2 regions of the Scopulibacillus cellulosilyticus genome follow, and region 1 is predicted to be linked to the other one. Evidence: a T-box and tRNA genes for the amino acid it is inferred to sense, from the RefSeq annotation. Region 1 holds a T-box; the other holds one or more tRNA genes.

Region 1 (6,682 bases):
ATTCGCAAAATAAGTCCTATGATGGCATATTAATCGACCAATTCGCCAAACCGGATATTTATTTTTCTTACATTAAAGAGGAAAAGCATCAGGTGAAAGATAAGGTCTTTTTCCAAACGAAAGCAGAGGGGCTCCATTTATCAGTTGCTGCTGCTTCAATAATTGCCAGATATGCATTTCTTAAGGAAATGGATAAATTATCAGACATAGCAGGACATACCTTGCCAAAAGGAGCAGGATTTAAAGTTGATCAAGCAGCCGCAGAAATTATTCGGGAAAAAGGTGAAGGCATTCTAAATAAAATTGCCAAAACCCATTTCGCCAATACAAAAAAAGCACAAATGTTGAAATAAGGAAAACCCGCCTTATCTTGGGGACTGCAGCGATTTTACATCTAAGCCTCTATATATCAATAGTAAAAAAACGCCTCTAATAGGCGTTTTTTTACTTAGTTTAAAATTAGTTTCTTAACGCTGCACCGGCACGTTCCTGACACGCATTTAAAATATTTTCATGCACTTTGCTTACTTCTTTATCCGTCAGCGTCTTGTTAGGATCTAAATATTGTAATGAGAAGGCTAGTGATTTTTTACCCTCTTCTAAATGCTCACCTTGATAAACATCAAAAAGTTTAATGTTTTTAAGAAGTGATCCGCCGGCTTCTTTAATAATGTCATAAAGCTGACCGGCATGCACTTCTTTATCAACAACAAGCGCAATATCCCTTGTGATTGATGGATAACGAGGAAGATCACGATAAGTTGTTTCCGGTACATTTTCTTCAAGCAACGCTTGTAAATTGATTTCAAAGACATAAGTTTCATTTAAATCATTTTCTTTTTGGACGTGCGGGTGAAGCTGTCCGAGATAACCGATGACTGTACCATTAAATGACATGTCAGCTGTCCGCCCCGGATGCATCAGGTCACGTTCAGCCGGAGCAAACTGAATCTTTTCTGACACACCCAGTTGATCAAATAATCCTTCAAGCACACCTTTAACTGTATAAAAATCTACAGGCGTTTTTCTTCCTTCCCAGCTTTGGATATTTTCCAAGCCTGTCAATACACCTGCAGCATGTTCTGTTTCAAGCGGGAGATCTGTTAATGGCTTTTGTTTTGCCGTAAAAACTTTACCGATTTCATATAATTTAATATTTGGCATTTGACGATTTAAATGATATAGAACAACCTCTAACAATTCTGGAACAATACTCATTCGTAATGTGCTGCGCTCTTCACTCATCGGCATGCTTAATTCGACAAGCTGCTCTTCAGATTGCGGCTGTATCGTTAACTGCTGCGCTTTTTCCTTTGTTGTCAGTGAGTAAGTAACTGCCTGATATAAACCCGCACCTTCAAAATATTTTTGAACGATACGTCGTTTCTTTTGATAAGAAGTTAATCCTCCTCTTGTGGACTCGCCTTTTGGTAATGTCGCCGGGACATTATCGTAGCCGTATATCCGTCCCACCTCTTCAACAATATCCTCAGGAATCGTAACATCCGGTCGGCGGGCAGGTACTTCAACATGCAATGTTTCCCCTTCGACAGCCGCTGTGAAGTTCAATCTGTTAAGGATTGATGTAATCTCATTTTCGGAAAGTGATGTACCTAAAGCATCATTCACCTTTTTCCATGGCATTTCGATAATATGGGGTGCTACTTCTCTTTGACCTTGTTCAACAATGCCTTTAAGGATTTTGGCACCGGCAATGGTTTGCATCAGCCCGGCGGCTCGGTCTGCTGCAGAAGCAACACGATTTCTGTCTACGCCCTTTTTTTCATAACGCTGACTGGCATCTGTACGCAATTGTAATCTCGATGATGTCCTTCTCACTGTTAAAGCATCAAAAATTGCCGCTTCCAACAGTACCTTTTTTGTATCATCTTTGATCTCGGAATCAGCACCGCCCATTACCCCGGCAAGAGCCACAGGCCGCTCACCATTTGTAATGACAAGATCACTTGTTATGAGATGACGTTCTTCATCATCAAGCGTCGTCATTTGTTCATTTTCATGAGCATAACGGACGAGAATTTGCTTTGATCCTAATTTATCATAGTCAAAAGCGTGAAGCGGTTGACCGTATTCAAGCAAGACATAGTTTGTAATATCAACAATGTTGCTGATTGGACGAATCCCTGCAGCAATCAGCCTATTCTGCATCCAGCGCGGCGAGGGTTCGATATGAATGTCTTCGATCACTCTTGCACCGTAATAAGGAGCCGCCTCTTCGGCTTCAATACTGACACTAATTTTTTCTTCAGCTAATGTTTGATCTTCTTCGACTGCAGGTTCCGGAAGATTGACCGGACGATTTAAAATAGCCGCAACTTCATAGGCTACACCGATCATATTTAAACAATGAGCGCTGTTAGGAAGAATATCTAACTCCAGTACATAGTCGTCCAAATTCAAGTAAGGAAGTGCATCTTCACCTACGACAACATCGTCCGCAAAGACATAAATGCCATTTTGATATTCTTTTGGCACAAGCTTGCCTTCAACACCTAACTCTTCTAAAGAACAAATCATGCCTTGAGATACTTCACCGCGAAGCTTGGCTTTTTTGATTTTAAAATTGCCTGGTAAGACGGCCCCGACTTTGGCCACGGCCACCTTTTGTCCCGCCGCAACATTCGGAGCGCCGCAAACGATTTGTACTTTTTCAGATCCTAAATCCACTTGGCACACATTTAATTTATCGGCATTCGGATGCTGTTCACATTGATCAACGCGACCGACAACAACATCTTTAATTCCCTCTCCTAATTTATAGACATGTTCAACTTCGATGCCTGCTTTAGTAATTTTATCAGCTAATTCATCCGGCGAAACATCGCTTAAATCTACATAATCTTTCAACCAGTTATATGATACTAACATAAAAATACTCCTCTCTCTTATGCACGCTTAAACTGTTTTAAGAATCGAACGTCATTGTTGTAAAAATGTCTAATGTCGTTAATACCGTACTTCAGCATGGCGATTCTTTCAGGTCCCATCCCAAAAGCAAATCCTGAATAAACTTTCGGATCAAACCCTGACATTTCCAAAACATTTGGATGAATCATGCCTGAGCCAAGAATCTCAATCCAGCCTGTCTTCTTACAGACAGAACAGCCATTGCCGCCGCAATGAAAGCATGAAATATCCATTTCAACAGACGGCTCTGTAAAAGGGAAATAACTTGGCCGCAGACGAATTTGCCGGTCTTCACCAAACATTTTTTTGGCAAAAACAGTTAATATACCTTTTAAATCGCTTAATCTGACATTTTTATCAACATAAAGTCCTTCAATTTGCATAAATTGATGGGAGTGGGTAGCATCATCCGTGTCCCGACGATAAACTTTTCCGGGACAAATAATTTTTACAGGTCCCTTGCCGTTATGAGCCTCCATTGTACGCGCCTGATTCGGTGATGTGTGCGTACGTAACAATATTTCTTCCGTAATGTAAAATGAATCTTGCATATCTCTTGCCGGATGGTCCTTTGGTAAATTTAAAGCTTCAAAGTTATAATAATCATTTTCAACTTCAGGGCCTTCGGCAATTGAAAACCCTAAGCCGATAAAGAGATCTTCAATTTCTTCAATCACCGCAGTCAGCGGATGATGGTTACCAACTTGTACCGGGCTGCCGGGAAGGGTTACATCAATAGATTCCTTGGCAAGCTGCGCTTTGATTTTCTCCATTTCTAAATGTTCTTGTTTCTCTTTAATAGCTGATTCAATCATTTCACGGACATCATTAGCAAGTTGACCGATAACAGGGCGTTCCTCTTTGGAAAGCTTGCCCATGCCCCGTAGAACTTCAGTAATCGGTCCTTTTTTTCCTAAGTATTTGACGCGAAGATCTTGAAGTGATTTAAGATCCTGGGCGCTCTTCACTTGTTCTAACGCTTCATTCCTAAGCGATTCCAATTGTTCCTTCATCAATATCCTCCTCTAAAACTTCGGCTTGCACCAGACTGTTGACAAATAAAAAAATGCTCCATCCCGAAAAGGGACGAAGCATCGCGGTACCACCCTTGTTAGCAATGACTGTAAAAAACTTGTCATCTGCTCACTTATCATGATAACGGCTGCCGCCGGTTTATCCTTTAAGATAACAGCTCCGGAGTGAATTCCTTATGTTCTACCATAGATACGCTTTCAGTCTTTGGCGAATCCTCCCTAAATGGCGGTGCATAAGTACTACTCTCTTTCATAGCATTCAACCAATTTTTTCGTATATACTTGACATTATAAAAGAGATAACAGCGACTTGCAAGCCTATTTGTTACTCGCTGCCGCTGAATTGTGTGCTTCATTGCAGCTTTGCGATGAGAAGTTGGCGATACTTCTTAGAATAAGCGACAGCGAAGGATCACCAAACCCGCATTCTCAACTTTTACCTATCCCTCAAATCCCCGAAGCCAATACAGTAAAATACCCGCTGATACGGCTACGTTAAGAGATTCAGCAGCTCCGTAAATTGGAATTTTCACATTGACATCTGTTAAAGACAAAAGCTCTTCCGAAACGCCATTGCCCTCGTTTCCTAATAACAAGGCAAAAGAATGAGCTGATCTCGGCGTGTATTCTAATCCTTGTCCGTTTAATGATGTCCCATACACCTGGATATTGTTTTTCTTCATTTGCCGGATCGTTTCACTTAATTCAACGGCCGCGATCGAAAGATGAAAATGGGATCCTTGAGCCGCCCTTATTACTTTTTCATTGTATAAGTCTGCACAGCCTCGTCCTAAAAAAACCGCCTCTAATCCGCAGGCATCTGCAGTTCTGATAATTGTTCCCAGATTGCCTGGATCTTGGACACCGTCGACAAGCAGATACCTTCCTCTTTCTTCTATTTCAACGCTCTGATTCGGCATTTTACAAACAGCAATAACACCTTGAGGCGATTCAGTTTGCGACAGCTCTTGGAATAATTTACTGGGAACACAGTATTCTTCGATATCATCTGTTGGCCAATCATTTTTTTGACTTTGAAAATGTTCATCATAAATGATCGACTGAATTCTGGAAGGAACCTTTAATGCCTCTTCAAGCAAATGCAATCCCTCAATTAAATAAAGTCCATATTCGTCGCGCCATTTCTTTTTATGGCATTTTCGCCACGTTTTGATTTTTTGATTTTGCGATGATTCAATCCATTTCACAGCGTATGACTCCTTTATAACTTCTTACATAATTATTTTATTTTAATCAATACTAATACAAAAAGTAAAGGAGAGTTGTGTATGGATATTAATATTAGAAAAGCCATCAAACATAATATTGCTGATAACGATAAAGAACAATTAAGGGATACTATCGTTGACGCTATCCAGGATGGTCAGGAAAAAATGCTGCCTGGTCTCGGCGTACTTTTCGAAATCATTTGGGAACAGTCTGATGAAAATCAAAAAAATACGATGGTTGACAGCCTGTCAAAGGGTGTATAAAAACAGACCTGATCATTACGATGATCAGGTCATTTGTTACATTTGGAAAAAATAAGCTGGCAACAATGCTGCTAACTCGACGTTGGGCCAATTTTAAGTATAAGCGCAACAAAGCGAGACTTGTGCTCTGGAGTACTAGCCTCTGTCTGCGCCTTTTAAGGCTTGCCAATCGGCAAGTCTTCTTTATTAACCAAAAGTTAATTCTTTAACTTTTTCTTCGTCTAATCCTTTAATCACTTCAACAAGAATTTTAACAGCATTTTCATAGTCATCACGGTGAATAATGGACGCGTGAGAGTGAATGTACCTTGTTGCAATTGTAATCGACAATGCCGGTACGCCGTTTGCTGTTAAATGAATTTTACCTGCGTCAGTGCCGCCGCCGGCTATTGAATCTAATTGATACGGAATATTATGTTGATCAGCCGTATCGGTTACATAATCACGAAGACCCTTATGTGTCACAATAGACGCATCGTACATAATAATTTGCGGACCCTTACCGATTTTAGCAATCGCTTCTTTATCGGTAATCCCCGGCGTATCCCCCGGAATACCTGTATCTACAGCAATGCCAATGTCAGGTTGAATCTTATGAGCGGATGTCGTAGCACCGCGAAGGCCGACCTCTTCTTGGACGGTGCCGACACCGTAAACAACGTTTGGATGCTCAACATCTTTTAATTGTTTTAAGACATCAATAGCAATTGCGCAGCCAATTCTGTTATCCCATGCTTTTGCCATTAAGTATTTTGGATTTTTCATGATGGTAAAGTCGCAAACCGGAACGACAAAATCCCCAGGCTTCACACCAAATTTAAGCGCTTCTTCTTTATTTGCCACACCGATATCAATGAACATATCTTTAACAGGTACAGGCTTTTTGCGGGCTTCTGCCGATAAAATATGCGGCGGTTTTGAACCGATAACACCTGGAACGTCACCATCCTTTGTCATAACTGTAACACGTTGTGCAAGCATGACTTGCTCCCACCAGCCGCCGACTGTTTGAAAGCGCAGAAAGCCATCGTCATCAATTTGCGTAACCATGAAACCGATTTCATCCAAATGTCCGGCTACCATGATTTTTGGGCCGTTGGCATTGCCTTTTTTAACAGCGATTAAGCTGCCAAGGTTATCATATTGAATTTCATCAGCATATGGTTCTATGTATTTTTTCATTACTTCACGGGGCTCGCGTTCATTTCCAGAAACACCCTTAGCATC
Region 2 (6,682 bases), on a different contig from region 1:
ACCGCGATATCGATGGTGCAAGAGCTATGGTGGAAGAAGGTATAGAAGCGCTTATTCCATATGCAGAGCAGGCCGGTGTTAAATTAGGGATTGAGCCGCTTCATCCTTCATTTGCCGCTGACCGTTCTGTGATCGTATCATTAGGGCAAGCAAATGATATAGCAGAGCGCATTTCATCTCCTCAGGTAGGCGTTGTTATCGATGTCTACCATGTATGGTGGGATCCTAAGCTTTATGAGGAAATAGAACGCTCTTCAGGACATATATTAGGTTTCCATGTCAATGACTGGTGTAAAGATGCAGGAAATCCGCTAACCTCAAGAGGAATGATGGGCGATGGTGTGATAGAATTGAAACGTATTCGCCATGCTGTAGAAGACGCGGGCTACAATGGTCCAATCGAAGTTGAAATTCTTAACGATAAGATTTGGGAAATGCCTTGTGATAAGACCCTTAAACTTACAAAAGAACGCTTTCTGGAACTTGTCTAGATACATCGTTAATACGTTTAAAATTTTTAACCCGGTCTAATAAAAATAGCTGAAGTCTATGATTGTATTGATCATAGACTTCTTCATGTAAGGAGTAAAAGTCATGGTAAAATCTGTTTCAGTTGTCTTAGTTGGCATCGGGGGCTATGGAAATTTATACGTTAACCGTATCATGAACAATAGCCTTCCAAACAATGTGTCCATAGCAGGTGTCGTAGATCCGCATCCGGAAAATTGCGAGCATTATGATTGGATTAAGGAAAACAATATTCCTGTTTATACATCAATTGAAGACTTTTATAAAAAGCATTCAGCTGACTTAGCTATTATCTCTACACCTATTAACTTTCATGCGTCGCAAACGTGTTATGCTTTAAATCACGGCAGCAGCGTACTTTGTGAGAAGCCGATGAGTGCAAGTGCCAAGGATGCTGAAATGATCATCAATACACGCAACCGAACCAAAAAATTTGTTGCTATTGGATTCAACTGGTCGTTTACTTCTTCTGTTCAACAACTTAAACAGGATATTATTGACGGAGTTTTCGGAAAGCCTAAACGCTTAAAAACAATGGTTCTTTGGCCACGAAATGAAGATTATTATCATCGTGCATCTTGGGCAGGAAAAAAACGCAACCAAAATGGCGAATTAATTTTGGACAGCGTGGCGAATAATGCAACAGCTCACTTTTTGCATCATATGTTTTATCTTTTAGGTTCTAAAACCGATGAAAGTGCCCGCTTAACCCATTTAACAGCTGAACTTTACCGCGCCAACCAAATTGAAAATTTCGATACTTGCGCCGTTAAAGCACAGACAGAAGATAATATCGATATTTTATTTTACGCCGCTCATCCTGTTAAAGACGAAATCGGCCCTAAGTTTACCTTGGAGTTTGAAAAAGCAACCATCACCTATTCAATGGAAGACAAAACCGATGTTATTGCCCGCTTTCATGATGGCACAGAAAAAAGATACACCGATCCGGAAAAAAATCATTTGCAAAAATTCGAGACATGTATTGAAGCTATTTTAAAGGGAAATCAAGACATCCTTTGCGGACCGGAAGCTTCTTTCCCGCACACTTTATCTATCAATGCTATGCAGGAGTCGGTCACTGATATTCCTAATTTTCCAAAAGAATTAATTAAACGGGATAAAGCAACAAATTTAATTTGGGTAGATGGCCTAGAGGAAACCTTAATTAACTGTTATGATCATTGGATGTTACCGAATGAGATAGGAATTAACTGGAGTGTAAAAGGAAAGACCATCGATTTAACATATCATAAATCTGTTTTTAAAAATTTGTAACTAACTGCCAAAAAGCACGCTGTCATGGGACAGCGTGCTGAATTTGCAATAAATGGTGGCTCGAGACGGAATCGAACCGCCGACACGAGGATTTTCAGTCCTCTGCTCTACCGACTGAGCTATCGAGCCACAAACGTTTACTTATGTATGGCGGTCCCGACCGGATTTGAACCGGCGATCTCCTGCGTGACAGGCAGGCATGTTAACCACTACACCACGGGACCTTCCTAGATGTTAGACAAACTCTCATAAGAAGTAATATATGTATAAGATGTTGGACGTTAGAAAAAAGACTATTCTTCTCTGAAAAGCTTTATCTCTACTTCTAATTTCTAGATTGGTTGCACTAAAACACTCAGATATAAAACGAACATGAAATTTATTCGACGTAGTTCGTTAGATAAATATTGGTTGCGGGGGCAGGATTTGAACCTGCGACCTTCGGGTTATGAGCCCGACGAGCTGCCAGACTGCTCCACCCCGCGATGATAATCAATGAAGAACGCAGTCGTTAAACTGTCTCTTCCTCTTCTAGTTAAAATGCAGTTTTAGTTATACCGCCGAGGTAAGTTATTACTTAACGCGACAACATAATTAATTATATCACCTTAAAAAATAAATGCAAGGGGTTTTTTAAAAAAATTTTAAAGGCACCAGTTGCAACCTGTACTGGCGCCTCTAAACAGCTTTATTTATGCAAACACACCACGGACAAGGCGTGTTTGTTCACGATCCGGACCGACAGAGAAAATGGATAAAGGAATACCAGTCAGCTGAGATACGCGTTCAACATAGTGCCTTGCGTTTTCAGGAAGGTCTGATAATGTTTTTGCGTTCGTAATGTCTTCTTTCCAGCCTGGCATTTCTTCATAAACTGGTTCACATTTGCTAAGGATGTTTAGGCTTGCCGGGAATTCTTCGATCGTTTTACCGTTATATTTGTATGCCACACAAATCTTTACCGTATCAAGACCTGAGAGAACATCTAAGCAGTTTAAAGATAGGTCTGTCATACCGCTGACACGGCGGGCATGACGGACAACGACGCTGTCAAACCAGCCGACGCGGCGAGGACGGCCTGTTGTTGTTCCGTATTCATTGCCAACGTCACGGATGCGATCGCCGATTTCATTATTTAACTCAGTAGGGAACGGGCCGTCACCGACTCTTGTTGTATAAGCTTTAGTAACACCGACAACATGCTTGATTTTAGAAGGGCCTACGCCGGAACCAATTGTGACGCCGCCTGCAACAGGATTTGATGAAGTAACAAATGGATACGTACCTTGGTCTATATCAAGCATAACACCTTGTGCACCTTCAAATAAAACTCTTTTGCCTTGATCAAGCGCATCATTTAAAACAACGGATGTATCGCATACATAAGATTTAATTTCTTCACCGTAACCTAAATATTCATCAAGAATATCTTCCAAACGGAGACCGTCTGTTTCATAAACTTTTTCTAAAAGCCTGTTCTTTTCTTCTAAGTTTTTCTCAAGCTTTTCTTTAAATGTTTCCGGCTCTAAAAGGTCAGCCATCCGGATGCCGACACGTGCTGCTTTATCCATATAAGCCGGGCCGATACCTTTTCTTGTTGTGCCAATTTTATTTGAACCTTTGCTTTCTTCTGCGGCAATATCAAGTTTAATGTGATAAGGCAAGATTAAGTGAGCACGGTTGCTGATGCGAAGGTTGTCTGTTGAAATACCGTTATCGTGCAGATATTTAATTTCTTCAACTAATGCTTTTGGATCAACAACAACGCCATTGCCAATGACACAAATCTTATCATCATAAAAAATTCCTGATGGAATCAGATGCAGTTTGTACTTCTTGCCATTAAAAACAATTGTATGACCAGCGTTGTTGCCGCCTTGATAGCGAGAAACAACTTCAGCATTTCCAGAAAGATAGTCAGTGATTTTACCTTTCCCTTCGTCGCCCCATTGAGCTCCTACGACTACTACAGAAGACATTGTAACGCCCCCAAATTTATCAAAATGTAGAGGATATCCAAAGAGTCCGGGAAACATGGCTGTCGAATTTCTTCGTTGCGCCGCTCCGGTTCTCACGGCTTCCGCGCCTCGAACTTCCGACGCACAGGACGTGCTAGTACTGGCGTTGTCACATGGACGTGACGTTTTTAGCCAGTGTCGGCCCTGTTTGTCCTCCCTTTGGACACACACTGTAAGTAAATATCATTCTCTAAACAACACATTAAGTTTATCAAGTTTAAGCATTAAAAGTCAATGAAAAAACGAACATTAAATTATATTACTAACTTTATTGTTCGATATTTTGTTGTTTTTAATAATTGTTATGTATGTATAACATTATTTATCTTAACAGCAAAAACCATACATAAAAAGTATTTTTGTTTTGATTTAAATTATTGGTGCTATGAATTTAGGTCGTCTAACATTTTCATTTTCTAAAAAGAAATCCTCCGCAAATTGCGGAGGAAAATTATGCGCCAGGCGGCATATCGCTTTCATTGTGTTTCCGGTCAAGATTAACAAACTTGTTATATTCCTTGATAAAAGCCAGTTCAACTGTGCCGACCGGACCGTTACGCTGCTTAGCAATAATGATTTCTATGATATTCTGTTTCTCTGATTCTTTGTCATAATAGTCATCACGATACAGGAAGGCAACGATATCCGCATCTTGTTCAATACTTCCCGATTCACGGATGTCAGACATCATCGGACGCTTGTCCTGCCTTGCTTCAACACCACGGGACAGCTGAGAGAGGGCAATGACAGGGACATTTAATTCCCGGGCAATAGCCTTCAATGTCCGTGAGATTTCCGAGACTTCCTGTTGGCGGCTCTCAGAACGGCTGGAGCCGCTGCCTTGGATGAGCTGCAGGTAGTCTATTAAAATCATGCCCAGCCCTTTTTCCTGTTGCAGACGGCGGCATTTCGCCCGTATATCATTGACCCTGATACCCGGTGTATCATCAATGTAAATACCGGCATTGGACAGGCTGCCCATTGCCATCGTCAGTTTCTGCCAATCCTCTTCTTCCAAGCGCCCTGTTCTGAGTCTTTGCGCATCAATGTTGCCTTCTGCACAAAGCATACGCATCACGAGCTGCTGGGCGCCCATTTCAAGACTGAAAATCGCTACATTATCATCTGTTTTCGTTGCAACATTTTGAGCTATATTTAAGGCAAATGCTGTTTTACCAACTGATGGCCGTGCCGCCACTATTATTAAGTCATTTTTTTGGAATCCGGCAGTCATTTGGTCTAATTCGATAAATCCTGTAGGGATGCCCGTTATATCCTCTTTACGGTTTTGCAGCATCTCTATATTATCATAGGCTTCTATCAATACATCTTTAATAGATTGAAAGGCGCTCGCTCTTTTCCGTTGAGCAACCTCCAGAATTGTCTTTTCAGCATCATCCAGTATGCTGTCAACTTCATCTTCCCGAGTATAGCCGTCTGAAACAATGCTTGTTGCCGTACGTATTAACCGCCTTAGCAATGACTTTTCTTCGACTATTTCACTGTAATATTCAATGTTCGCGGCTGTCGGTGCTGAATCCGCAAGCTCGCTTAAATAAGAAACACCCCCGACTTCATCAAGTCTTTTCTGATTACGAAGTTCAGAGGTTACCGTAATAACATCAACAGGCTCTCCACGTTCGGCTAATTCCAGCATCACGGCATAGATGCTTTGATGTGCTGCCCGGTAAAAATCTTCAGGTATGAGCACTTCCGAAGCCGTGACAATAGCCGGGGGCTCAAGGAATATCGCCCCCAAAACAGCCTGTTCAGCTTCAATGCTATGCGGAGGTGTTCTGTCCGCAAATAAGTCACTCATATATATAAATCTCCTCTTGTAGAAGTTACCTTTTTATTGTTCAGTGACATGAACCTTCAAAGTCGCTGTAACATTATGGTGAAGCTTAACAGGTACATCAGTGTACCCGAGTGTTCTAATCGGTTCATTTAACTCTATTTTCCTTTTATCAACTTTAATGTTTTTGCTTTTCAGAGCTTGTGCAATTTGTTTGCTGGTAATAGAACCGAATAGACGGCCGCCTTCTCCGGACTTTGCCTTTAATTCAATATTTAAGTTCTCAATGTGATTTTTGAGTTCTTCTGCTTGCTTTTGTTCTTCTTCCGCGCGCTTTTCTTCGCCCTTCTTCTTAATTTCCAGCTGCTTCATGTTGCCTTTATTAGCCTCTACTGCTAATTTCTTTGGGAAAAGAAAATTGCGTGCATAACCTTCAGAAACATCCTTTACCTCTCCAGCTTTTCCTTTGCCTTTGACATTTTCTAAAAAAATCACCTTCATGATTCTTCTTCTCCCCCTTCAATATACTCATTAATAGTAGATTGCAGTTTTTCCTTAGCCTCTTCAAGACTTATATCTTCAAACTGGGTTGCGGCATTTGTTAAATGGCCGCCGCCTCCCAGACTTTCCATAATCAATTGTACATTGATTTCTCCAAGAGAACGGGCACTTATGCTTACTTTTCCGTCCAGCCGAAGTGCAATAACGAATGACGCCCGTATGCCATCCATTGACAGTAATATATCGGCCGCTTGGGCAATGAGTACTTGATCATATTTTTCATCTTGTTCTCCCATGCCAATCGCAATGCTGTCATTATAAATTTCGCTGTTCTTAATCAGCTTTGCACGCCGTTTATACTGCTTAAGGTCCTCACGCAATAATTTTTGAACCAGGACAGTATCAGCGCCATGACTGCGCAAATAAGAGGCAGCATCAAAAGTTCTTGAACCCGTTCTGAATGTAAAACTCTTTGTATCTACGGTAATGCCTGCAAGCATAGATGTTGCTTCGATGAGATCAAGACTTAATGTCTTAGGCTGATATTCAAGCAGTTCTGTAA

What was found. The T-box of region 1 lies ahead of pheS (phenylalanine--tRNA ligase subunit alpha). A T-box ahead of a tRNA ligase gene usually reads a tRNA of that ligase, here a tRNA-Phe.
Region 2: it encodes a tRNA-Phe, which carries the amino acid that the T-box ahead of pheS (phenylalanine--tRNA ligase subunit alpha) is inferred to sense. The anticodon was not compared.

Annotation. Positions count from the first base shown of each region.
Region 1 covers NZ_JBHTCO010000014.1:168,399-175,080, reverse strand. Annotated here, with positions in the region: gene rnhC (ribonuclease HIII) at 1-353, shown strand, start outside; gene pheT (phenylalanine--tRNA ligase subunit beta) at 460-2,889, opposite strand; gene pheS (phenylalanine--tRNA ligase subunit alpha) at 2,907-3,941, opposite strand; T-box leader at 4,008-4,225, opposite strand; gene ACFQRG_RS12110 (TrmH family RNA methyltransferase) at 4,403-5,170, opposite strand; gene sspI (small acid-soluble spore protein SspI) at 5,252-5,455, shown strand; gene ACFQRG_RS12100 (M42 family metallopeptidase) at 5,642-6,682, opposite strand, start outside.
Region 2 covers NZ_JBHTCO010000042.1:91,602-98,283, forward strand. Annotated here, with positions in the region: gene ACFQRG_RS19475 (sugar phosphate isomerase/epimerase family protein) at 1-491, shown strand, start outside; gene ACFQRG_RS19480 (Gfo/Idh/MocA family protein) at 595-1,806, shown strand; tRNA gene ACFQRG_RS19485 (tRNA-Phe) at 1,860-1,935, opposite strand; tRNA gene ACFQRG_RS19490 (tRNA-Asp) at 1,955-2,030, opposite strand; tRNA gene ACFQRG_RS19495 (tRNA-Met) at 2,215-2,291, opposite strand; gene ACFQRG_RS19500 (adenylosuccinate synthase) at 2,499-3,785, opposite strand; gene dnaB (replicative DNA helicase) at 4,276-5,643, opposite strand; gene rplI (50S ribosomal protein L9) at 5,677-6,120, opposite strand; gene ACFQRG_RS19515 (DHH family phosphoesterase) at 6,117-6,682, opposite strand, start outside.